2 regions of the Bradyrhizobium sp. 61 genome follow, and region 2 is predicted to be linked to the other one. Evidence: riboswitches for the same ligand, from Rfam matches in the RefSeq annotation. Region 2 holds a riboswitch; the other holds the start of a gene.
What was found. Region 2 has a riboswitch for glycine ahead of IVB46_RS03225 (D-amino acid dehydrogenase). Riboswitches for the same ligand answer to the same signal wherever they lie in the genome.
Positions count from the first base shown of each region.

Region 1 (11,181 bases), on a different contig from region 2:
AGGGCGCGATAAGAAAGGCGTTTTCGAATGAAAGAGGCCGCCAACTGCGGCGGCCTCAAATCATCAGGATCAGCCAGACGATTAGGCCAGCGTTTACGGTGCCGACGGTGACAATGCCTGCCTGAATAAGTCTGTCGGTCATAGGTTTCCCTCGCGATTGAGAGGGAACCTTGCGCTCAACCGGAACGAGCGTCTATGCGGATTATGCCAAAACCGGGAAATTTCGGTAATATATGACGGCGTGTTCCGTCCGTTAATACACCGTACGGTTGCCAAGAACAAAACAGGCCACGTGTCATTTCAAGCTAGGCCAATGTCGCCAGAAACAGGCCAGCGCCAAAATCCGCGAAAGAACATATTGCGAACTTGGAACAAATAGGGTACATTACTTTTATCGCCGGCCCGCCCCGCCAATCGTTTGTCCCTCTAGCGAATCCTCGCCATAAGGAGCACGACCCAATGTCCAACACTGCCCTGCGTATCGTCGAAGGATCTTCCATGGACAAGAGTAAAGCTCTGGCCGCCGCGCTCTCCCAGATCGAGCGCCAGTTCGGCAAGGGCTCGGTGATGAAGCTCGGCAAGAACGACCGGTCGATGGATGTCGAGGCGGTGTCCTCGGGTTCCCTCGGGCTCGACATTGCGCTCGGGATCGGTGGTCTGCCGAAGGGGCGCGTCGTGGAAATCTACGGGCCGGAATCCTCGGGCAAGACCACGCTGGCGCTGCACACGGTGGCGGAAGCGCAGAAGAAGGGCGGAATCTGCGCCTTCATCGACGCCGAGCACGCGCTCGACCCGGTCTATGCGCGCAAGCTGGGCGTCAACATCGACGAGCTCCTGATTTCGCAGCCGGACACGGGCGAACAGGCGCTGGAAATCTGCGACACGCTGGTGCGCTCGGGTGCGGTGGACGTGCTGGTGGTCGATTCGGTCGCGGCTCTGGTGCCGAAGGCCGAGCTCGAAGGCGAGATGGGCGATGCGCTGCCGGGTCTCCAGGCCCGTCTGATGAGCCAGGCGCTGCGCAAGCTGACGGCCTCCATCAACAAATCCAACACCATGGTGATCTTCATCAACCAGATCCGCATGAAGATCGGTGTGATGTACGGCTCGCCGGAAACCACGACCGGCGGCAACGCGCTGAAATTCTATGCCTCCGTCCGCCTCGACATCCGCCGCATCGGCGCGATCAAGGAGCGCGACGAAGTGGTCGGCAACACCACGCGCGTCAAGGTGGTGAAGAACAAGCTGGCGCCGCCGTTCAAGCAGGTCGAATTCGACATCATGTACGGCGAAGGCGTCTCCAAGATGGGCGAGATCCTCGATCTCGGCGTCAAGGCCGGCATCGTCGAAAAGTCCGGCGCCTGGTTCTCCTATGACAGCCAGCGCCTCGGCCAGGGTCGCGAGAACTCGAAAGCGTTTTTGAAGGCCAACCCGGACATCACCGCCAAGATCGAAACCTCGATCCGCCAGAACTCCGGCCTGATTGCCGAGCAGATTCTCGCCGGCACCCCCGAGCGCGACGCCGACGGCGAGGAGCCGGCGGAAGAGTAAGCCTCGAACAGCGAAGAACTTTCGCGAGGAGCGGGCGCTGAGGACGTTGAGTTGCCGACGTCGTCAGTGCCCGTTTCGTTTTGTGGGGCGCGTCGGCAATGAAGCGTGTGATCCTGACCAGTTCGTCCGGCGTCGGTCTTGCCCATGCGGATCGCGCCGACATGGTCGTCCCGTTCATCTTTCGCTTCGTTTCGGGGCCACTGCCTACCTCGCATCACCTCGAGCAATACCTGACGGGAGGCTATGTCAGAGGCGATCCGGAGGTGCGTTGGTCCGATCTTGTTGGCCGGTTGCCTCAGACCGGTCTCGCCCACAAGGAGACAGGCCTGATTTGGTTTTGCGAGACCTATGGCGTCGATCTCATCGAGCTGTGGTTCGACCCTAAGCCCAATAGTCAGTTGCAACTGATCTGGATCCTCGATTATTTGCGGTCCCATCCATCGATCACCGATCGTCTGAGATTGCGACGTGTCAATTTCGATCTGCGCGGAGCGGACGGCACAGAGCTTCGCGATCGTATGGTGCGGGAATTGGAAGTCGCGGACTGCGACTTCGAGATCGCCAACATGGCCTGGGAAGCCTACCGGGCGCCAACGCCGGAGCTCTGTTTCGGATTGCTCGGCAGGGATTTCCCCAGGCTGCCCTTCCTGAAGCCTGCGATGGAACAATTGCTGGCAGAACTGCCATCACCAATCACCGGACTAGGTACGACGGAAGCGCGGCTTCTCGACCTGATTGCGCGGGGGCACAACCGTACCAAGGAGCTGTTTCAACCGGACGGTCCGCTGCAAACGCGCGTGTTCGATCAATGGGAATTGGGCCCGCTGCTCGAAGGGCTTGGGTCCGGCCCAATGCCGGTGATCACGGGTCTCGATCCGAAACTCGCGACGCTGGCCCCGCACGATGCGCGAGGCCGCAACGCCGCCTTTCGCCGAAGCCGGCCATCGCTCACCGAATTTGGGGAAGCGGTCCTTGAAGGCCGGGAGGATTTCCGCCGTCAAACCCCGATCAGACGCTGGTGGGGCGGAACGCTTCTGACCAACGAACGGCTGTGGCGTTGGGACCGACAGAACAATTCGCTGGTTGCACCCTAGATGTGCGTTCGGGGCCGTAGGGTGGGCAAAGGCGCGCAAGCGCCGTGCCCACCATATTCCAACGCGCACAAAGGTGGTGGGCACGCTTCCGCCTTCGCTCTTCGAGCTACGGCGGACAAGTCGCTTTGCCCACGCTACGAAGCTACGAATCCCTTACTCCGCCGCTTCCGCGTAATCGCTCACCGGCGGGCACGAGCACACCAGGTTGCGGTCGCCATAGACGTTGTCGACGCGACCGACCGGGCACCAGTATTTGTCGGTGCGCGAGACGCCGTCGGGGAAGCAGCCTTCGGCGCGGGTGTAGGCGCGATTCCAATTGTCATCGGCGATGTCGTGCACGGTATGCGGGGCGTGACGCAGCGGCGAAGCCTCGATCTTGAAGCGGCCGGCCTCGACCTCGGCGATCTCCTTCCGGATCGCGATCATGGCGTCGCAGAAACGGTCCAGCTCCGCCTTGGATTCCGACTCGGTCGGCTCGATCATCAGCGTACCCGGCACCGGGAAGCTCATGGTCGGCGCATGGAAGCCGTAATCGATCAGGCGTTTTGCGATGTCGTCCACGGTGACGCCTGACGTCGTCTTCAACGCGCGCGGATCGACGATGCACTCGTGCGCGACGCGGCCCTTCGCGTTCTTGTAGAGCACCGGGAAGTGCGCATCGAGGCGCGCGGCAATGTAGTTGGCGTTGAGGATCGCGATCTCGGTGGCGCGCTTCAGGCCGTCGCCGCCCATCATCAGAATGTAGATGTAGGAGATGGTCAGGATCGACGCCGAGCCGAACGGTGCGGCCGAGACCGGGCCGACCGGTGCTTCGGCTTGCGTCGCCGGGTGACCAGGCAGGAACGGCGCGAGATGCGCCTTGACGCCGATCGGGCCCATGCCGGGGCCGCCGCCGCCATGCGGGATGCAGAAGGTCTTGTGCAGGTTGAGATGGCTGACGTCGGCGCCGTAATCGCCGGGCCGCGACAGGCCGACCTGCGCATTGAGGTTGGCGCCGTCCAGATACACCTGGCCGCCATGGCCGTGGACGATGTCGCAGATCTCGCGGATGTGCTCCTCGAACACGCCATGCGTCGAGGGATAGGTGATCATCACCGCGGCGAGATCCTTCGAGTGCTTCTCTGCCTTGGCGCGGAGATCATTGACGTCGACGTCGCCGTTCTTCTCGCAGGCGACCACCACCACGTCCATGCCGACCATCGCGGCCGAAGCCGGATTGGTGCCGTGGGCGGAGGAGGGGATCAGGCAGATTTTTCGGTGCGTCTCGCCGCGCGCGGCATGATAGCCGCGGATCGCGAGCAGCCCGGCATACTCTCCTTGCGCGCCCGAATTCGGCTGCAGCGAGATCGCGTCATAGCCGGTGATATCGCACAGCCATTTTTCAAGCCGCGCGAACAGTGCGTGGTAACCCTTGGCCTGCTCGCGCGGGGCGAACGGGTGCAGGCTGCCGAACTCCGGCCAGGTCAGCGGCATCATCTCGGTGGTCGCGTTCAGCTTCATGGTGCAGGAGCCGAGCGGAATCATCGCGCGGTCGAGCGCGAGATCGCGGTCGCTGAGCTTGCGCATGTAGCGCAGCATCTCGGTTTCCGAGCGATGCGCGTGGAACACGGGATGGGTGAGGAAGGCGGTCCCGCGCTTCAGCGCCTCCGGCAGCGCTTCGCGCGTGGTCGCGTCGATCTCGGCGTAAACAAGCGTGCCGCCGAACGCGCGCCAGACCGCCTCGACGGTCGCCGGCGTCGTGGTCTCGTCGAGCGCGATGCGGAGCGCGGTTTCGCCAACGCCGAGGTTGACCTTCTCGGCGGCCGCGCGCGCGACAATCTCGGCGCGCTTGGCACCGGCGTCCACGCTGAGCGTGTCGAAGAAGCTATCCGACTGCGGCGCGAAGCCGAGCTTGCGCAGGCCGGCGGCGAGCACGGCGGCGCGGCGATGCACGTTGCGCGCGATCTGCGCAAGCCCCTCGGGGCCGTGATAGACCGCGTACATCGAGGCGATCACGGCGAGCAGCACCTGCGCGGTGCAGATGTTGGAGGTCGCCTTCTCGCGGCGGATGTGCTGCTCGCGGGTCTGCAGCGCGAGGCGATAGGCCGGCATCCCGCGCGAGTCCACGGAGAGGCCGACGATGCGGCCGGGCAGCGAGCGCTTCAGCGCATCGCGCACCGCCATATAGGCCGCGTGCGGGCCGCCATAACCCATCGGCACGCCAAAGCGCTGCGCCGAGCCGATCGCGATGTCGGCGCCAAGCTCGCCGGGCGAGGCGAGCAGCGTCAGGGCCAAGAGATCGGCGGCAACGATCGCGAGCGCGCCCTTGGCCTTCAACGTCGCGATCGCGGGCCTGAGGTCGCGCACGGCGCCCGAGGAGCCCGGATATTGCAGCAGTGCGCCGAGCACGTCGGCCTTGTCGAGATCGGCGAGGGGATCGCCGACGATCAGGGTCCAGCCCAGCGGCTCGGCGCGGGTGCGCATCACCGCCAGCGTCTGCGGATGCACGTCCTTGTCGACGAAGAAGGCTTTTGCTTCGACCCGCGAGTGGCGCTCGGCGAGCGCCATGGCTTCGGCCGCGGCGGTCGCCTCGTCGAGCAGCGAGGCGTTGGCGACGTCGAGCCCGGTGAGGTCGCAGATCATGGTCTGGAAGTTGAGCAGCGCTTCCAGCCGGCCCTGGCTGATCTCGGGCTGGTAGGGCGTGTAGGCGGTGTACCAGGCCGGGCTCTCCAGAATGTTGCGCTGGATCACCGCAGGCAGGATCGTGCCGGAATAGCCCTGGCCGATCAGCGAGGTGAAGACCTGGTTCTCTCGCGCGAGCTCGGCCATATGCGCGATCGCCTCGGTCTCGCTCAAGGGCTTGCCGAGATCGAGCGGGGCGGCCTGCCGGATCGAGGCCGGCAGCGTCTCCGCCATCAGCGCGTCGACGCTCTTGGCGCCGACGGCCTCCAGCATTGCGGTGACGTCGCGCGCCGACGGGCCGATGTGGCGGCGAACGAAGGTGGCGGCGGTGTCGCCATTGGATTTGCGGTGCGCGGTCATCATGGGTCCTCGCTTTAGATTTCGCTGTCGCCGTCATGCCCCGCGAAGGCGGGGCATCCAGTAAACGCAGGCGTCACGGCTTGAGCCGAGAAGCCGCGGCGTACTGGATCACCCGCCCCAGTGCGCAGTGCGCACAAGGCGGGTGATGACACCGAATATGAGGTCAGAGTTCGCTTCATCTCACGCCGTATGTGCCTTGTAGGCGGCCTCATCCATGAGGCCGCCTAGCTCGCTCTTGTCGGCAATTTTGATCTTGAAGAACCACGCCTTGCCTTGCGCGTCCGAGTTCACCAGCGCCGGCTCGGCGGCGAGCGCGTCGTTGGTCTCGAGCACTTCGCCCGTAACAGGCGCGTAGACGTCGGAGGCGGCCTTCACCGATTCCACGACGGCGGCGGCTTCCGCCTTCTTCAGGGCACGGCCGGCTTTGGGCAGCTCGACGAACACGACGTCGCCGAGCTGGGACTGCGCATAGTCGGTGATGCCGACGGTGGCGACGTCGCCGTCGATGGCCAGCCATTCGTGGTCGGAGGTGTACAGCGTCGTGGTCATTTTCTCAGTCCTCAGCGTTTGTAGGTGTTTTTCACGAAAGGCATGGCGGCGACGGTGAGCGGCAGCCGCTGGCCGCGCACTTCGGCGAAGAGTTTTGTATCGAGCGCGCTCGATGCCGTGGGCACGTAGCCCATCGCGACCGGCGCGTTCAGGCTCGGGCCGAAACCGCCCGAGGTGACCTTTCCGATCGGCTCGCCGCCCGCTTCATCCGCAAACAGCAGCGCGCCCTCGCGCACCGGCGCGCGGCCATCCGTGCGCAGGCCGACCCGGCGGCGGCTCGCGCCGTTGTCAAAATGGGCGAGGATATTGTCGGCGCCGGGAAAACCGCCGGCGCGGGCGCCGCCGCTGCGGCGGCTCTTCTGCACCGACCATTCCAGCGCGGCCTCGACCGGCGTGGTGGCGGTGTCGATGTCGTGGCCGTAGAGGCAGAGCCCGCCTTCCAGCCGCAGGCTGTCGCGGGCCCCTAAGCCGATCGGCATCACATCGGGATTGTCCAGCAGCGTTTTGGCGAGGCGCTCGGCATCGGCCGCGGGGACCGAAATCTCGAACCCGTCCTCGCCGGTGTAGCCGGAGCGCGAGACGAAGCAATCGAGACCGGCAACCTTGTGCGGGCCGGCGTCCATGAACTTCATGGAGGGGGCCTCTGCACACAATTTCGCCAGCGCGGCTTCTGCCTTCGGGCCCTGCAGCGCGATCAGGGCGCGGTCTTGAAGCGAATCGATGATGCAGTCGTCCGAGAGATGCGCGCGCAGATGCGCCTCGTCCGCTTCCTTGCAGGCGGCGTTGACGACCAGGAACAGGTGATCGCCGAAATTGGCGACCATCAGATCGTCGAGAATGCCGCCGTCCGGATTGGTGAACTGGGCATAGCGCTGCCGTCCCGGGGCAATCGCCACGATATCCTGCGGCACCAGCCGCTCCAGCGCGCGGGCGGCGTCCTCGACCTTGCCCAACTTCGGCCGAAGCGCGAGCTGGCCCATGTGGGAGACGTCGAACAGGCCCGCGGAGGAGCGGGTATGGAGGTGCTCTTTCAGGACCCCCGCGGGGTACTGCACGGGCATGTCATAGCCCGCGAACGGCACCATCTTGCCGCCGAGGGAGACATGAAGCCCGTGAAGGGGCGTACGTTTGAGGGAATCTTGGTCGTCGCGCGCAAGCATCACGGGGCCCTCGGCGGTTCCCCGGGGACGATTCCCCGGTAGCAACCAGTCGAAGCCCCATCTGTCGCTGTGCCTGAGAGTATTATCCCGTCGGCGGACGCAGTCCGGGTCTTATGCCCGTCGGCGCCTCTTTCCAGATGTCGTCAAAGCCACGCGGTCCTTTTGCCTGAGAGTTTCCGGGGCGGTTGCTCCTTCGGCGCCGGCACCAAAGCCGGTCTCTCCCGACGTGGCCGTACGATACAGATGGGTACAGACCACAGGCCGGCCAAGCCTGTCAACGCGCACCTGGCGGCTTTCAACGGGATTGCAAACGGGATTGCGCGCCTGCGGCAACTCACTGATCTCCTTGCACAGTTTCTGGACAGCGCAGCTGGCCTTGTCTAAAAGCGCTTTGACCCGCAGATATCAGCCCAAATGCCCGGTTTGGATGGCGTATCGCGGGTCCAAGCACACCCGATTGGATGAACATGAGCGGCGTCAACGAGATCAGGTCGACCTTTCTGAACTTCTTTGCCGAGAACGGCCACGAGATCGTGTCCTCCTCGCCATTGGTGCCGCGCAACGATCCGACGTTGATGTTCACCAATGCCGGCATGGTGCAGTTCAAGAACGTCTTCACCGGCGTCGAGAAGCGGCCCTATCAGCGCGCCACCACGTCGCAGAAATGCGTGCGCGCCGGCGGCAAGCACAACGACCTCGACAATGTCGGCTACACCGCGCGCCATCTCACCTTCTTTGAGATGCTCGGCAATTTCTCGTTCGGCGACTATTTCAAGGAGCGCGCGATCGAGCTGGCCTGGACCCTGATCACGCGGGAGTTCGGGCTCAAGAAAGACAAGCTGCTCGTCACCGTCTACCACACCGACGACGAGGCGGCCGGCCTGTGGAAGAAGATCGCGGGCTTCTCCGACGACCGCATCATCCGCATCCCGACCTCGGACAATTTCTGGGCGATGGGCGACACCGGGCCGTGCGGCCCGTGCTCGGAGATCTTCATCGACCGCGGCGATCACATCTGGGGCGGACCTCCGGGCTCGCCGGAAGAGGACGGCGACCGATTCCTGGAATTCTGGAATCTCGTGTTCATGCAGTACGAGCAGGTGACGAAGGAGGAGCGCGTGGATCTGCCGCGTCCCTCGATCGACACCGGCATGGGGCTGGAGCGCATGGCCTGCATCATGCAGGGCGTCGACAGCGTGTTCGAGACCGACCTGTTCCGCCATCTGATCGACGCGACCGCGTCCGCGCTTGGCAGCGGGCCGAACGAGCAGACGGTCGCCTCGTTCCGCGTCATCGCCGACCATCTGCGCTCCTCGGCGTTCCTCGTCTCCGACGGCGTGCTGCCCTCGAACGAGGGCCGCGGCTACGTGCTGCGCCGGATCATGCGCCGCGCGATGCGCCATGCGCAGCTGCTGGGTGCCAAAGAGCCGCTGATGCATCGGCTGGTCTGGGCGCTGGTGCGCGAGATGGGCCAGGCCTATCCCGACCTGATGCGCGCGGAGAACCTGATCGAGGAAACGCTGCGGCTGGAAGAGACCCGCTTCCGCAAGACGCTGGTGCGCGGCCTTGCCATCCTCGACGAGAAGAGCGCGTCTCTGAAGAAAGGCGACATGTTCGACGGCGACGTCGCCTTCACGCTGTACGACACCTACGGCTTCCCGCTGGATCTGACGCAGGACGCGCTGAAGTCGCGCGGCATCGGCGTCGACCAGGCCTCCTTCACCGACGCGATGGAGCGCCAGAAGGCCAAGGCGCGCGAGTCCTGGAAGGGTTCGGGCGAGGCGGCTTCCGAAGCGATCTGGTTCCCGCTGCGCGAGAAGCTCGGGGCCACCGAATTCCTGGGCTATGAGACCGAGAGCGCCGAAGGCGTGGTCTCCACGCTGGTGAAGGACGGACAGGAAACCGCGAGCCTCAAGGCCGGCGAGACCGGCGCGATCGTGCTCAACCAGACGCCGTTCTACGCGGAATCCGGCGGCCAGGTCGGCGACACCGGCGTGCTCAGCGGCGAGGGCGGCATCAAGTTCCGCGTTACCGACACGCAGAAGAAGCTCGGCGATCTCTTCGTTCACGTCGGCACGGTGGAAAGCGGCGAGCTGAAGCTCGGCACCGCGCTGCAGCTCGAGGTCGATCACGGCAGGCGTTCCTCGATCCGCGCGCATCATTCGGCGACGCATCTCATCCACGAGGCGCTGCGCCAGGTGCTCGGCGACCACATCGCCCAGCGCGGCTCGATGGTCGCGCCCGACCGCCTGCGCTTCGACTTCGTGCATCCGAAGCCGATCACGGCGGAAGAGCTCGCCCGCGTCGAGGACATCGCCAACGACGTGGTGCTGGAGAACGACGAAGTCACGACACGCGTGATGGGAGTCGATGAAGCGCGCGAGGCCGGCGCGCGCGCCCTGTTCGGCGAGAAATACGGCGACGAGGTCCGTGTCGTCTCGATGGGCAGGACCGCGCGGGAGCGCGGTGCCAACGCGCTCGGCTGGTCGGTCGAGCTCTGCGGCGGCACCCATGTGAAGCGCACCGGCGACATCGGCCTGATCACGCTGACCGGCGAGAGCGCGGTGGCCTCCGGCGTGCGCCGCATCGAGGCGCTGACCGGCAACTATGCGCGCAGGCACGCCAACGAGACCATGGCGCTGGCGAAGACCGCGGCCAACGAGCTGCGCACCTCGATCGACGACGTTCCGGCGCGCATCACAGCGCTGATGGAGGAGCGCAAGAAGCTCGAGCGCGAGCTCTCTGACGCCCGCAAGAAGCTCGCGATGGGCGGCGGTACATCCGTCGGGAACGGCGCAGCCGCAGGCGTGCGCGAAATCGGCGACGTCAAGCTGATGGCGCGCGCGGTCGAGGGCATCGAGATGAAGGATCTCAAGAGCCTTGCGGACGACGGCAAGAAGCAGATCGGCTCCGGCGTGGTCGCCATCGTCGGCGTCACCGAAGACGGCAAGGCCGGGATCGTGGTCGGCGTCACCGCCGATCTCACCGCGCGCTTCAATGCCGTGAACCTGGTGCGCGTCGCCTCCGAGGCGCTCGGCGGCAAGGGCGGCGGCGGCCGGCCCGACATGGCGCAGGCTGGCGGTCCCGATGGCGCCAAGGCGCCCGAGGCGCTCGCGGCGATCGAAAAAGCGATGGCAGGCGCGTAAACGGCCATGCGCCTCGTTCCGCGAGGACGTGGCTCGGCCGATCCCAACCTAAGGGATCGCCTGTACGAATTGCTGGAGCACGATCCGCTCGCCTACTCGATCGGGTCGCGCTTCATCCAGGTGATCATCAGCGTCATCGTGCTCGACGTGGTCGCGATGATCCTCGCCTCGGTGCCGGAGCTCGACGCGCGGTTCGACATGCTGTTCAGCGCGGTCGCCGTCCTCGCCGTCATCGTGTTCGCGCTCGAATATCTGGCGCGGCTGTGGACCGTTGCGGGGCACACCCAGCGCAACGGCTCCGCGCTGTCCGACCGGCTCTCTTATGCCTTCTCCGCGCTCGGCATCATCGACCTCATGGCGTTCCTGCCGGCCGCGATCGTGCTGGCCACCGGCCGGCACGCGACGCTGGCTGGGCTCGGCGTGCTGCCGTTCTTCAAGCTGATCCGTTATTCGCCGGCGATGCGCTCGCTGCTCGCGGCCATCCATGCCGAGCGGCGAGCGCTGATCGGCTGCATCGTCATCCTGATCGGTGTGGTACTGACCTTCGCCTCGCTGCTCTACGCCATCGAGCGTGATGTGCAGCCCAGCAAGCTCGGCACCATTCCGGACGCGATGTGGTGGGCAATCGTGACGCTCGGCACCGTCGGCTATGGCGACGTCGTG
Region 1 is NZ_JADPIU010000028.1:2,579-13,759, reverse strand. It holds gene recA (recombinase RecA) at 460-1,548, shown strand; gene IVB46_RS09730 (hypothetical protein) at 1,647-2,642, shown strand; gene gcvP (aminomethyl-transferring glycine dehydrogenase) at 2,796-5,663, opposite strand; gene gcvH (glycine cleavage system protein GcvH) at 5,844-6,212, opposite strand; gene gcvT (glycine cleavage system aminomethyltransferase GcvT) at 6,224-7,372, opposite strand; glycine riboswitch at 7,518-7,606, opposite strand; gene alaS (alanine--tRNA ligase) at 7,840-10,518, shown strand; gene IVB46_RS09705 (cyclic nucleotide-gated ion channel) at 10,525-11,181, shown strand, end outside.
Region 1: it holds a riboswitch for glycine, as region 2 does, so the genes downstream of both, gcvT (glycine cleavage system aminomethyltransferase GcvT) here and IVB46_RS03225 (D-amino acid dehydrogenase) in region 2, are expected to answer to the same signal.

Region 2 (11,181 bases):
TCAGCGCAACATCGCGCGCGCCCGGGCGCGTTCGGCCAAGACCGGGCAAGAGGAGCCCGCAAAGCACGGCGAGAACAGGAAAGATGCCTTTGTAGTGATCGACCAGAAATCCACCCGCGCACAAGGGGCGGAAGACATCCAGAGTCACCGGCAGATAGGGATAAGAGAGCTTGGTGCCCTTCAGGTTCTTGACGAAATAGGGATCGAGCCCGCCGGCATACGCATCGACCGCCGCGCAATTGACGCGGGTGTCCCAGCCATATTTCATATCGAGCACGGCGTCGTTGGCGAGATTGCCGAGCACCAGCAGTGCGGTCAGTGCGATCAGGCAGGCAAGCCAGAAGTTCCGCCGCGAAGCCATGTCGGCCGAGGGTTCCAACCATCGTGCTGCACCGGTGACATCGGACACAATCGGATACCTTGTTTGGCTAGGCTTCTCCCGGCGCCAACGCGGCGCCAGCCCGTGCCACCATGGACAGGATGGGTTGCGGATTCATCTCCCCTGTGCGTTGCGCTCGCGCTTATGGTGAATCCTTGGTTGCCAGCCGTCCGCCTGGACAGCAGGGGAACCGGTTCCGCGGCCGCGACCGCCAGATCCGTCGTCCCGCCCCTACGGCGACGAACGGGCGGCAAGCCAGGCATCGACTGCTTCGCGCGTGTCCCGGGTCGCCGCCATGCGTGCGAACTGCTCGCTCTCGATGGCGAGGCCTTCCGAGATCGAGACGTTGAGGCCCCGCGTGGTGGCGGTGATGACGCGGGCGACCGCCAGGCGCGAATGCCGCGTGATGCGATCTGCCAGCGCGAAGGCTGCGTCCAGGAGCTGCTCGTGCGGCACGACGTGGTTGACCAAACCGATCTCATGAGCCCGCTGTGGTGAAAAGGAATCTCCTGTCAGGAGATATTCGAGCGCCCGCTTCCGGCCTGCGAGCCGTGGCAGGCGCTGCGTGCCGCCGAAGGTCGGCGTGATGCCGATCGCGATCTCGGGCTTGGCGAAGCTCGCCCGCTCGCTCGCGACGGCGAGATGCACGGCTTCCGTGATCTCGCAGCCGCCGCCGAAGGCGATGCCGTTCACGGCGGCGATGATCGGCTTCGGAAACGCCTCCATGCGCGCCGTCATCGCCTGCCCGCGCCGCACGAAGGCCTTCACCGCCGCATCCGGCCCGGATTTCACGCTCTCCGAGAACTCGGCGATGTCGGCGCCGGCCGAGAAGGCGCGGTCGCCCGCCCCGGTCAGGATCACGGCGCGGATATCGGCATCGTCCTCGATACGATCGAGGATCGCCATCAGGCGGTCGACGAGGGCGTAGCTCAGCGCATTGAGCTTGTTCGGGCGGTTGAACGTCAGCAGCGCGACAGCGCCTCGCGTTTCGGAGAGTACGAGATCGGACAAGTGCAGGCTCCTTCCAGGTCGAATTCCAGGTCGAACAGGCGCGGAAGTCAGCCACAGCGATCTTGTCGTGTATACTCACTAGGCAGTATATATTGGCGATGTCAGGCAAAGGCGACACCACGCGCGAGCAGATCGTCATCGCGGCGACGCGCCTGTTCTATGGCGAAGGCATCAGGGCGGTGAGCATGGACGCAGTCGCCGAGAAGGCCGGCGTCACCAAGAAGACGCTCTATTATCACTTCACCAGCAAGGACGAGCTCGTCGCCGAGACCATCGCGGCCAGGGACCAGCCGACGCTGGAGCTCTATATGCGCTGGTTCGCCGAGACCGAGGGCACGGTGGCCGACAAGGTCCGCGGTCTCTTCACAAGGCTCGGACGCTCCGTGGATACGCCGCGATGGCGCGGCTGCGGATTCCTGCGCACCATCGCCGAGCTCGCAAACACGCCGGCACATCCCGCGGTCAAGGCCGGCGCGGCGCACAAGAAGCGTTTTGAAGCGTGGCTCGACACCGAATTGCGCGAGCACGGCGTTGCCGGTGCAGCGGCGCTCGCGCGCCAGCTCGTGATCCTGCTCGACGGCGCCACGACCGTGATGCTGATCCATCGCGATCTCGACTATGTCGACACCGCGGGACGATTGGCACTCGGCCTGGTCGAGCAGGCCCTTAGCGCACGATGATGGACGAGGCAGCCCTTCCCGAGCCCGGCGACATCACCAATTCTTGTGCACCCGCCTGTCAGCCATCCCGAAACATGGGTTGTGCGACGCAGCATAACCGATCAAAAAGCCTCTGATTTTCAGAGGTGAGCTTTGTCCGACGTCAATGCCGACGATTGGGTGTCCTCGGGACACCGGCCCATGGGTTTTCCAGAATTCGTCATCGTGATCGCGTCCATCATGGCGCTGAATCCGCTTGCGATGGACATGATGCTGCCGGCGCTGCCCAACATCGGGGCAGCCTTCGCCATTCCCAACGCCAACCATCTTCAGCTGGTGCTCTCGACCTTCCTGATCGGCTTCGGCGCCGGTCAGTTCGTCATGGGCCCGTTGTCGGACCGCTTCGGCCGCCGCCCGGTGCTGCTCGGCGGCATGGCCGTCTATGCGGTGGCGAGCGTGCTGGCGGTCGCCGCGCCCTCGTTCGAGACGCTGCTGCTGGCGCGCGCGCTGCAAGGGCTCGGCACGTCGGCAACGCGCGTGATCGCCACCTCAATCGTGCGCGACTGTTATGTCGGCCGCCGGATGGCGAGCGTGATGTCGCTCGCCATGATGGTGTTCATCGCGGTGCCGGTGATTGCGCCCTCGTTCGGGCAGGCGGTGCTGCTGGTCACGCAATGGCGCGGCATCTTCGTCGTCCTGATGCTCTACGGGCTGCTCGCGCTCGCATGGAGCGTGCTGCGGCTGCCTGAAACCCTTCCCGAGTCCGAACGCAGGTCGCTGGCGCCCGCAGACGTACTCTCGGCGTTCCGGCAGACCGTGACCAACCGCCAGACCATCGGCTATGCGACGGCCGCCGGCAGCGTGATAGGCGCGCTCTTTGCCTATGTCTTCTCGGCGCAGCAGGTCTTTACCGGCGTCTATCATCTCGGCCACTATTTCCCGATTGCCTTCGCCGCGATCGCGGCCGGCACCGCGATCGCCGGTTTCCTCAATGCGAAGCTGGTCGGACGGCTCGGCATGCGCGTGATCTCGCACGGCGCGCTGACGCTCTACACCGCGGTTGCGGGCGTGATGCTGCTGACGGAAAGCCTCGGCATGCTGCCGCTCTCCTTGTTCATGGTGCTGTCCGCCCTGATGATGTTCTCGTTCGGCATGATGGTCGCGAACTTCACCGCACTGGCCATGGAGCCGCAGGGCCATATCGCCGGCACCGCCTCCTCGCTCTACGGCTCGATCACGACGCTGATCGGCATCGTCGTCGGCATGGCGATCGGGCAGAGTTTCGACGGCACGCTGCTGCCGTTCTCGGTCGGCTTCTTCCTGTCGACGCTGGCGGCGCTTGCGATCGTGCTGGTGGTGGAAAAGGGACGGCTGTTCAAGCCGCATCATCGTCCCTTCGCATGAGGAACTTCCCGGCCGCGTCGATGTTGTACTGCAGCAATTCGAAAGGCCGCCTCATGGAACCGGAACATCGCGAAGACAACACCACCCCGGATCGGGCGGAAACGGAGCGCCCGACGCCGGGCGCCGACCGAACTGCGTTCACTCCCCCCTTCGCGAGCGAAGGCCTCGAGCGAATCCGCGACAGCCACTGCTGAGCGCAAAGCCTAGTTCGTCGGGCGCCTGCTGGCGCTGAAGTCCTGCGCGGCGCTCTCGGGCGTCGCGCTGCTCGTTCGCGGCGGCACGATCAGCACGACCACGTCCCGCGTCAGGCCGGGCTTGCCCCATAGCGTCGCCTGCACGGTGAACTGGCGCCTGACGAAATGCTCGGCGCGCGCGGACACCGACTCCATCCACCTGCCGCAATAGTCCTGGCCGCTGAAACAGAGCGCGGCCCAACCGCGATCCAATGTCGTCTTTCGCGGCATGCCCCACGTGTACTGAAATTCGAACGGCCGCGCGTAATACGGATGGTCCGGACTGTAGAACGCGGTCGCAAAGGCCAGCGAATCGTCGCCACTGACGGCGCTGAGCGGCTCCCCGGTCAGCTCGTGCCATTCCCGGGTGAGCTCGTTGGCTACCTGCGCGTAGAAATACCGGCCCTCTTCGTAGCCGTGATTGTTGCGATAGACGGCGTGAATCGGGGCGGCGACGAAGACAGCGGCGAGCCCAACGATTGCGGTGATGACCGTGACATTGACGGTGTAGAATCTTTCGATCGGGTAGCGCGTGCCGCAAACGATCAGCACGACGAACAGGAACAGCCCTTGCAGCGCCCATAGCGACGGCAGATCGGTGCCCATCGCCAGCGACGTCAGGACCGGCAGTACGATCGTGCCGATCGCAACGTAAAAAAGAAGCCGCAGGCCGGAACTCATCGCGGCGAAGTCGGCCGCAAATTGTTTCAGCCGTGTGCCGGCGATGATCACCCAGAAGACGGCCGATACGCTGATGGCCGCCACGAGTCCGAGCAGGAAGTTCCGCACCTCGCCGAGCGAGCTCACGAAGTTGCCGTTGGCGTGCGCCATCGCGTAGGTGAAGGCCGACGCGCCCGTCGTCGCGAGCCAGTAGATATGCGGCGACAACACCGCGACCCCGACCACGACCGATATCCACGGCGAAGCGGACGCGAAATAGGCGCGGCGCGCGGGATGCGCCAGCGCGGCAAATGCAAAGCTCGCCACGAGGAAGACCGAATAATATTTGCCGACCATCGCCAGCGCCGTGGTGCATCCTACGGCGACCGCCCAGGCCGCGCTGCGGGTCTCGAACGCGCGCAGAAAACACCAGGTCGCGAGCGGCCAGAGCGCAAGCAGCACCGTATTGGCATTGAAGCGCTGGGCGTGGAATTGATAGGCCGGCGTCAGCATCAGGAGCAGCAGCACCAGGATGCGCTTGTGCCCGGTCACGAACTGCCGTGCGATCCGGTCGACGAAAAACAGGGCGAGCCCGGCATTGGCCATCGCCATCAATTGCAGCGACCAGTCACTGAGCGGGAAGACGGCGGTCCACACCGCCGTAACCCAGCCCATCAGCGGCGGATGCTTGTGGTAGCTCCACGCGAAACGGCGCCCGAGCGTCCAGGCCTCGAGGGTATCAGGGTGCAGGCCGCTGCCGGCATAGGCGACGGCCAGATAGATCGTCCAGAGCGCGACAAAGCACACAATGAGAAGCGGAACGGCCCAACCCGTCTCGACGCCGTCGAGCCAGCGCAGGAAAGGCCGCCGCCATCGCGCCGGCGCGCGATCGGACCGCTCGGCCATCGCCCGAAATGAAAAATCAATCGACACGGGACTCAAATGCAGGAAGGAAGTGATGTGCGAACTGCGCACATCTATTTCAAGTCAGAAACAAATAGCAATGATTGGACACTGGAAGAGTTAAAAGCTGACGCGAGGCTGACAAACGAAAACGGCGCCGCTGATGACAGCGACGCCGCGTAACGCTCGGGGAAGGCGCGCTGGCGCGCCCTCGCTTTACTCGGTCTTGTCGATGTTCCAGAACACCGGCGTCGCCGGGCCGTCGAGCACGCCGGTGAGCGACTTCCGCCACGCGCTCGGCGCCAGATACTGGCCGAGCGGCACGTAGATCACCTGGTCATAGGCTTCCTTCTGGATCTCGGTCGCGATCTTCTTCTGATCGTCGAGCGAGGCGGCGCGGACGAAATCGTCCTTGAGCTTCTCGATCTTGGCGTTTTCCGCCCAGCCGAACCAGCCCTTCTTGCCCTGGCCCCCGATCGACAGATTGGCGATCGGGTTGGACACGTCGGCGCTGACCCAGTTGGTGAAGAACATGTTCCAGCCGCCCTCCTTCGGAGGCTTCTGGCTGGCGCGCCGGCTGACCACCGTCTGCCAGTCGGTCGCTTGCGCGTCGACCTTGAAGCCGGCCTCGCGGAGCAACTGCACCGCGACCGTCGGCTGCGCCTTCAGCGTCACGACGTCGCCGGGCACCATGACCACGACGGGCGTACCGTCATAGCCGGACTCGGCGAGCGCCTTCTTGGCTTCCGCCATGCCGTTGCCCTTGACCAGCGATTCCGAGCCGACGTCGGTCGCGAACGGCGTATCGCAGATGAAGAACGCACCGCAGATCTTGTAGTATTTGGGATTGCCGACGAGCGCGTCGAGCACGTCCTTCTGGTTCATCGCCAGAAGTGCGGCACGGCGGATCTTCGGATTGTCGAAGGGCGGATAGAGGAAGTTCATGCGCCCAAGGGTCTGGTAGCCGAACTTGTTCAGCGTCTCGGTCTTGAGGTCGGCATTGCCTTCAAGCACGGGCAGCAGATCCCACGGCGGCACTTCCATGAAGTCGATGTCGCCCGATTGCAGCGCGTTCACTGCGGTCTGCGCATCCGGCATGGTGATCCATTCGACGCGATCAACCTTGACCACCTTGCCTCCGGCAGTCCAGCTCGACGCCTCCTTGCGCGGCACATAGTCGGTGTTCTTGACGTACACCGCCTTCACGCCGGGCTGGAATTCACCCTGCACGAACTTGAACGGACCCGAGCCGATCTGCTCGGGGATCTGCTTGTCCGGCGGCGTTTCGGCGAGACGCTTCGGCATCATGAAGGCGACGCGCGAGGACGGCTTGCCGATGGATTCGAGCACGAGGCCGTAGGGCTCCTTCAGCTTCAGCGTGATCGTCTTGGGGTCGGTCGCCTCGATGCTCGCAGTAAACTGCATCATCTGCTGGCCCATGCCGTCGACCGCGGCCCAGCGCTTCAGCGAAGCGGCGCAGTCTTCCGCCGTCACCGGCGTACCGTCGTGCCACTTCAGGCCGTCGCGCAGCGTGAAGGTGTAGGTGAGCTTGTCGTCGGAGATCTTCCAGTCCGCCATCTGCGGCTGGATCTTGAAATTCGAGTCCGTCGCGATCAGCGTGTCGTAGACCATGTAGCCATGGTCACGCGTGATGTAGGCGGTGGTGAAAATCGGATCGATGATGCGCAGATCCGAATGCATCACCGCGGTGATGGTCTTGCTGGCGGCGGCAAGTACCGGCGAGGCCATCGCCGTCGAAAGCGCAACGACCGATAGCGCAAGTGTGGAGGCGAACGCGCGACGCCCCCGGCGCATCAAGCTCAACATAAAAGTTTCTCCTGACGTGAAACTGTTCAAAGGCACGTTATTGGTTGAGCATTCGGTTCGTTCTTTAGGCGAACTAACCTCATGCGATGCCTTTGTCTTTCGAGACTTGCAGACAGTGTTGAGCGCGTCAATCCGGTTTCGCTGCAGCCCCAAGCGGCGCGCCCACGGGCTCCACAAAGATCGGTTTGGCTCTACAACGCTTTCCGCCAGTCCCGTCCGCGCCAATGCAATGCGCGTTCCATCTTTCGAATCTTGAGAGACATTAAGATGAATCCAGCCAATCTTCCCTTCGATTCCGAGGCGATGCTCGAGGGCCTGCGCACCTGGGTGGAATGCGAGAGCCCGACCTGGGACGCAGGTGCCGTCAACCGCATGCTCGATATCGCAGCGCGGGATATGGCGATCATGGGTGCGACGATCAAACGCATCGGCGGTCGACAGGGCTTCGGCGGCGTGATCCGCGCGCGCTTCCCGCATCCGAAACAGGGCGAGCCGGGCATCCTGATCGCCGGCCACATGGATACCGTCCACCCGCTCGGCACCATCGAGAAGCTGAAATGGCGGCGCGAGGGCAACAAGTGCTACGGCCCCGGCATCTACGACATGAAGGGCGGCAACTATCTCTCGCTGGAAGCGATCCGGCAGCTGGCACGCGCTTCCTTCACCACGCCGCTGCCGATCACCGTGCTGTTGACGCCCGACGAGGAAGTCGGCACGCCCTCGACGCGAGACATCATCGAGGCGGAGGCTGCGCGCAACAAATATGTGCTGGTGCCCGAACCGGGCCGCGCCGACAACGGTGTCACCACCGGACGTTACGCCATCGCGCGTTTCAATCTGGAGGCGACGGGCCGGCCGAGCCATGCCGGCGCGACATTGGCGGCCGGACGCTCGGCGATCCGCGAGATGGCGCGGCAGATCCTCGCCATCGACGCGATGACGACAGAGGACTGCACCTTCTCTGTCGGCGTCGTGCACGGCGGACAATGGGTCAATTGCGTTGCCACGACCGCCACCGGCGAGGCGCTGTCGATGGCCAAGCGCCAGGCCGATCTCGACCGCGGCGTCGAGCGGATGCTGGCGCTGTCGGGCACGTCCAATGATGTCACGTTCAAGGTGACGCGCGGCGTCACGCGCCCCGTATGGGAGCCCGATGCCGGCACCATGGCGCTTTACGAGAAGGCGCGCGGCATCGCCAAATCGCTCGGCACTGAGCTGCCGCATGCGAGCTCCGGCGGCGGCTCCGACGGCAACTTTACCGGCGCGATGGGCATCCCGACGCTCGACGGCCTCGGCGTGCGCGGCGGCAACGGCCACACGCTGGAAGAATTCATCGAGGTCGAGAGCCTAGTTGAACGCGGGCGCCTGATGGCCGGCTTGCTGGCGACGCTCGACTGACGACGCAGCCTTCGCACTGCACAATGCGTTGGCAGTCGCGGTTTAAATTTAGCCTTGTCTAAAAATGAGGCGCATCGTACTGCTCGATTGTCCACGCGACGATGCGGGAGAGATCGCAACGAGAGTTCAGGCTTTCGTTGCGGCGCCGACGGAGCAACCGCCCCGGAAACTCTCAGGCAAAAGGACCGTATCGTCAGGACGATCTGGAGAGAGGCGGCGCGATCTTAGGATCGTGACGTCCACCGAAGGGGATAGTCCGGAGCTGACCTCGCCGAGGTCCGCAACGGATCAAGCTCTCAGGTAACCGTGACAGATGGGGCGCCGCCAACGGCCTTTGGCCGGCGGTTAGCCGACTCTAACTCACGGGAGCCCCGAACCTGCCATGACCCATATCGCCATCATCGGCGCCGGCATCACCGGCGTAACGACCGCCTATGCCCTGCTCGAACGCGGATACAAGGTGACGGTGCTCGACAAGCACCGCTACGCCGCGATGGAGACCTCCTTCGCCAATGGCGGACAGCTCTCCGCCAGCAATGCCGAGGTGTGGAACAGCACCGCAACGATCCTGAAAGGCCTGCGCTGGATGTTCCGGCGCGATGCGCCGCTGCTGATGAACCCGCGGCCGAACTGGCACAAATATTCGTGGATGAGCGAGTTCGTCGCCAATATCGGCAACTATCGCGCCAACACGGTTCAGACCACGCGGCTCGCGATCGAAGCTCGCAAGCATCTGTTCGAGATCGCAGAGCGCGAAGGCATCGACTTCGATCTCGAACGTCGCGGCATCCTGCACATCTATCACGACAAGAAGGGTTTTGAATCCGGCCTGCAGGTCAATGCGCTATTGAAGGAAGGCGGGCTCGATCGCCGCCCGGTGACGCCGGAGGAGATCCGCGCCATCGAGCCGACGCTGCGCAAGGACTATTTTGGCGGTTTCTACACGCCGTCGGATGCGACCGGCGATATCCACAAGTTCACGCGCGGACTTGCGGAAGCCTGCAAGCGGCGCGGCGCGACCTTTATCCACGAAGCCAACATCGATTCCATTGCCCAAGCAGGTGGCGGCTTTGTCATCGGCTGGGCTGATCTTTCGGCCAGTGATGCTGTCGCATCCGCGCGCGGCATGCTGAAGGCTGATGGCGTCGTGGTCTGCGCCGGTGTGGCCAGCCGCCACTTCGCCGCCCTCCTCGACGAGCGCGTCAACGTCTATCCGGTGAAGGGCTATTCGATCACCGTTCAGCTCGACACTGCCGCAAGCCGCAATGCGACGCCGACCGTGAGCCTGCTCGACGAAGCCGCCAAGATCGTCACCAGCCGGCTCGGCGCCGATCGTTTCCGCGTCGCAGGCACCGCCGAATTCAACGACTTCAACCGCGACATCCGCGCCGACCGCGTGCAGCCGCTGGTCGACTGGGTGCGCAGCAACTTCCCCGGCGTCGAAACGTCCAAGGTCGTGCCCTGGGCCGGGCTGCGGCCGATGATGCCGAACATGATGCCCGTGGTGCGCGCAGGACGGATGCCGGGCGTGTTCTTCAACACCGGCCACGGCCATCTCGGCTGGACCTTGTCGGCGGCGACCGCGCAGATGATTGCCGGGACCATCGACGGCTGGCGCGGGCTCAACGCACCGCCGACCGCACCCTCACTCAGGGTTGAGCGCGAGTTCCGCCATGCATCCTGAGTGGCCGATATCGGAGGCTCGGCGGCCTCTTGCGACCGCCCTGCCCTTGGCACACAATTTGCTCCGAAAGGTCGGCTTCTCCGGCCGGCTTTCCAGCCCGAGTGACAGGCGTGCATGATAGACAGAACCGATTCCACGGGGGCCTCCCGGCCCCACAAGTTCCGCAGCCGGAGATAGGTGCATGCTAGGTTATCTCATTCGCCGCGTTCTGGCCGCGGTGCCCGTGATGGGCGTCGTCGCGCTGTTCGTCTTCCTGCTGCTGCGGCTGACGCCGGGCGATCCCGCCGCAATTCTCGCCGGCGACAACGCGACGCCGGAGCGGCTGGAACGCATCCGCGACTCGCTCGGCCTCAACGAGCCGCTGATCGTGCAATTCATCACCTGGGTGAACAAGCTGCTGCACGGCGATCTCGGGACGTCGCTGATCTCCAACCTGCCAGTCATGAAGATGATCAGCCAGCGCGTTGAGCCGTCGATCTCGATCGCGCTCTCGACAATCATTCTCGCCGTGATCGTCGCCGTGCCCCTGGGCGTCATCGCGGCGTGGAAGCACGGCACCTGGATCGACCGTTTCGTGATGGGCCTCTCCGTGCTCGGCTTCTCCGTGCCGGTGTTCGTGGTCGGCTATCTCCTGATCGAGGTCTTCGCGATCGACCTTCGCTGGGTGCCGGTGCAGGGCTTCCGCAGCATCTTCAACGGCTTTGGACCGTTCTTCGAGCGCATCATCCTGCCGACCTGCGCGCTCTCCTTCATCTACATCGCGCTGATCGCGCGCATGACGCGCGCGGCGATGCTCGACGTGCTCGGTGAGGACTACGTCCGCACCGCCCGCGCCAAGGGCATCAACGAGGTCGCCGTGATGATGCGCCATGCGCTGCGCAACGCCGCGGTGCCCGTCATCACCGTGATCGGCACCGGCTTTGCGCTGCTGATCTCCGGCGTCGTCGTCACCGAGAGCGTGTTCAACATCCCCGGCATCGGCCGCCTCACGGTGGACGCGGTGTTGGCGCGCGACTACCCAGT
Region 2 is NZ_JADPIU010000008.1:92,633-103,813, forward strand. It holds gene IVB46_RS03190 (hypothetical protein) at 1-361, opposite strand, end outside; gene IVB46_RS03195 (crotonase/enoyl-CoA hydratase family protein) at 611-1,390, opposite strand; gene IVB46_RS03200 (TetR/AcrR family transcriptional regulator) at 1,489-2,070, shown strand; gene IVB46_RS03205 (multidrug effflux MFS transporter) at 2,203-3,453, shown strand; gene IVB46_RS03210 (glycosyltransferase family 39 protein) at 3,657-5,252, opposite strand; gene IVB46_RS03215 (ABC transporter substrate-binding protein) at 5,466-7,076, opposite strand; gene IVB46_RS03220 (M20/M25/M40 family metallo-hydrolase) at 7,344-8,474, shown strand; glycine riboswitch at 8,569-8,672, shown strand; glycine riboswitch at 8,676-8,789, shown strand; gene IVB46_RS03225 (D-amino acid dehydrogenase) at 8,857-10,158, shown strand; gene IVB46_RS03230 (ABC transporter permease) at 10,340-11,181, shown strand, end outside.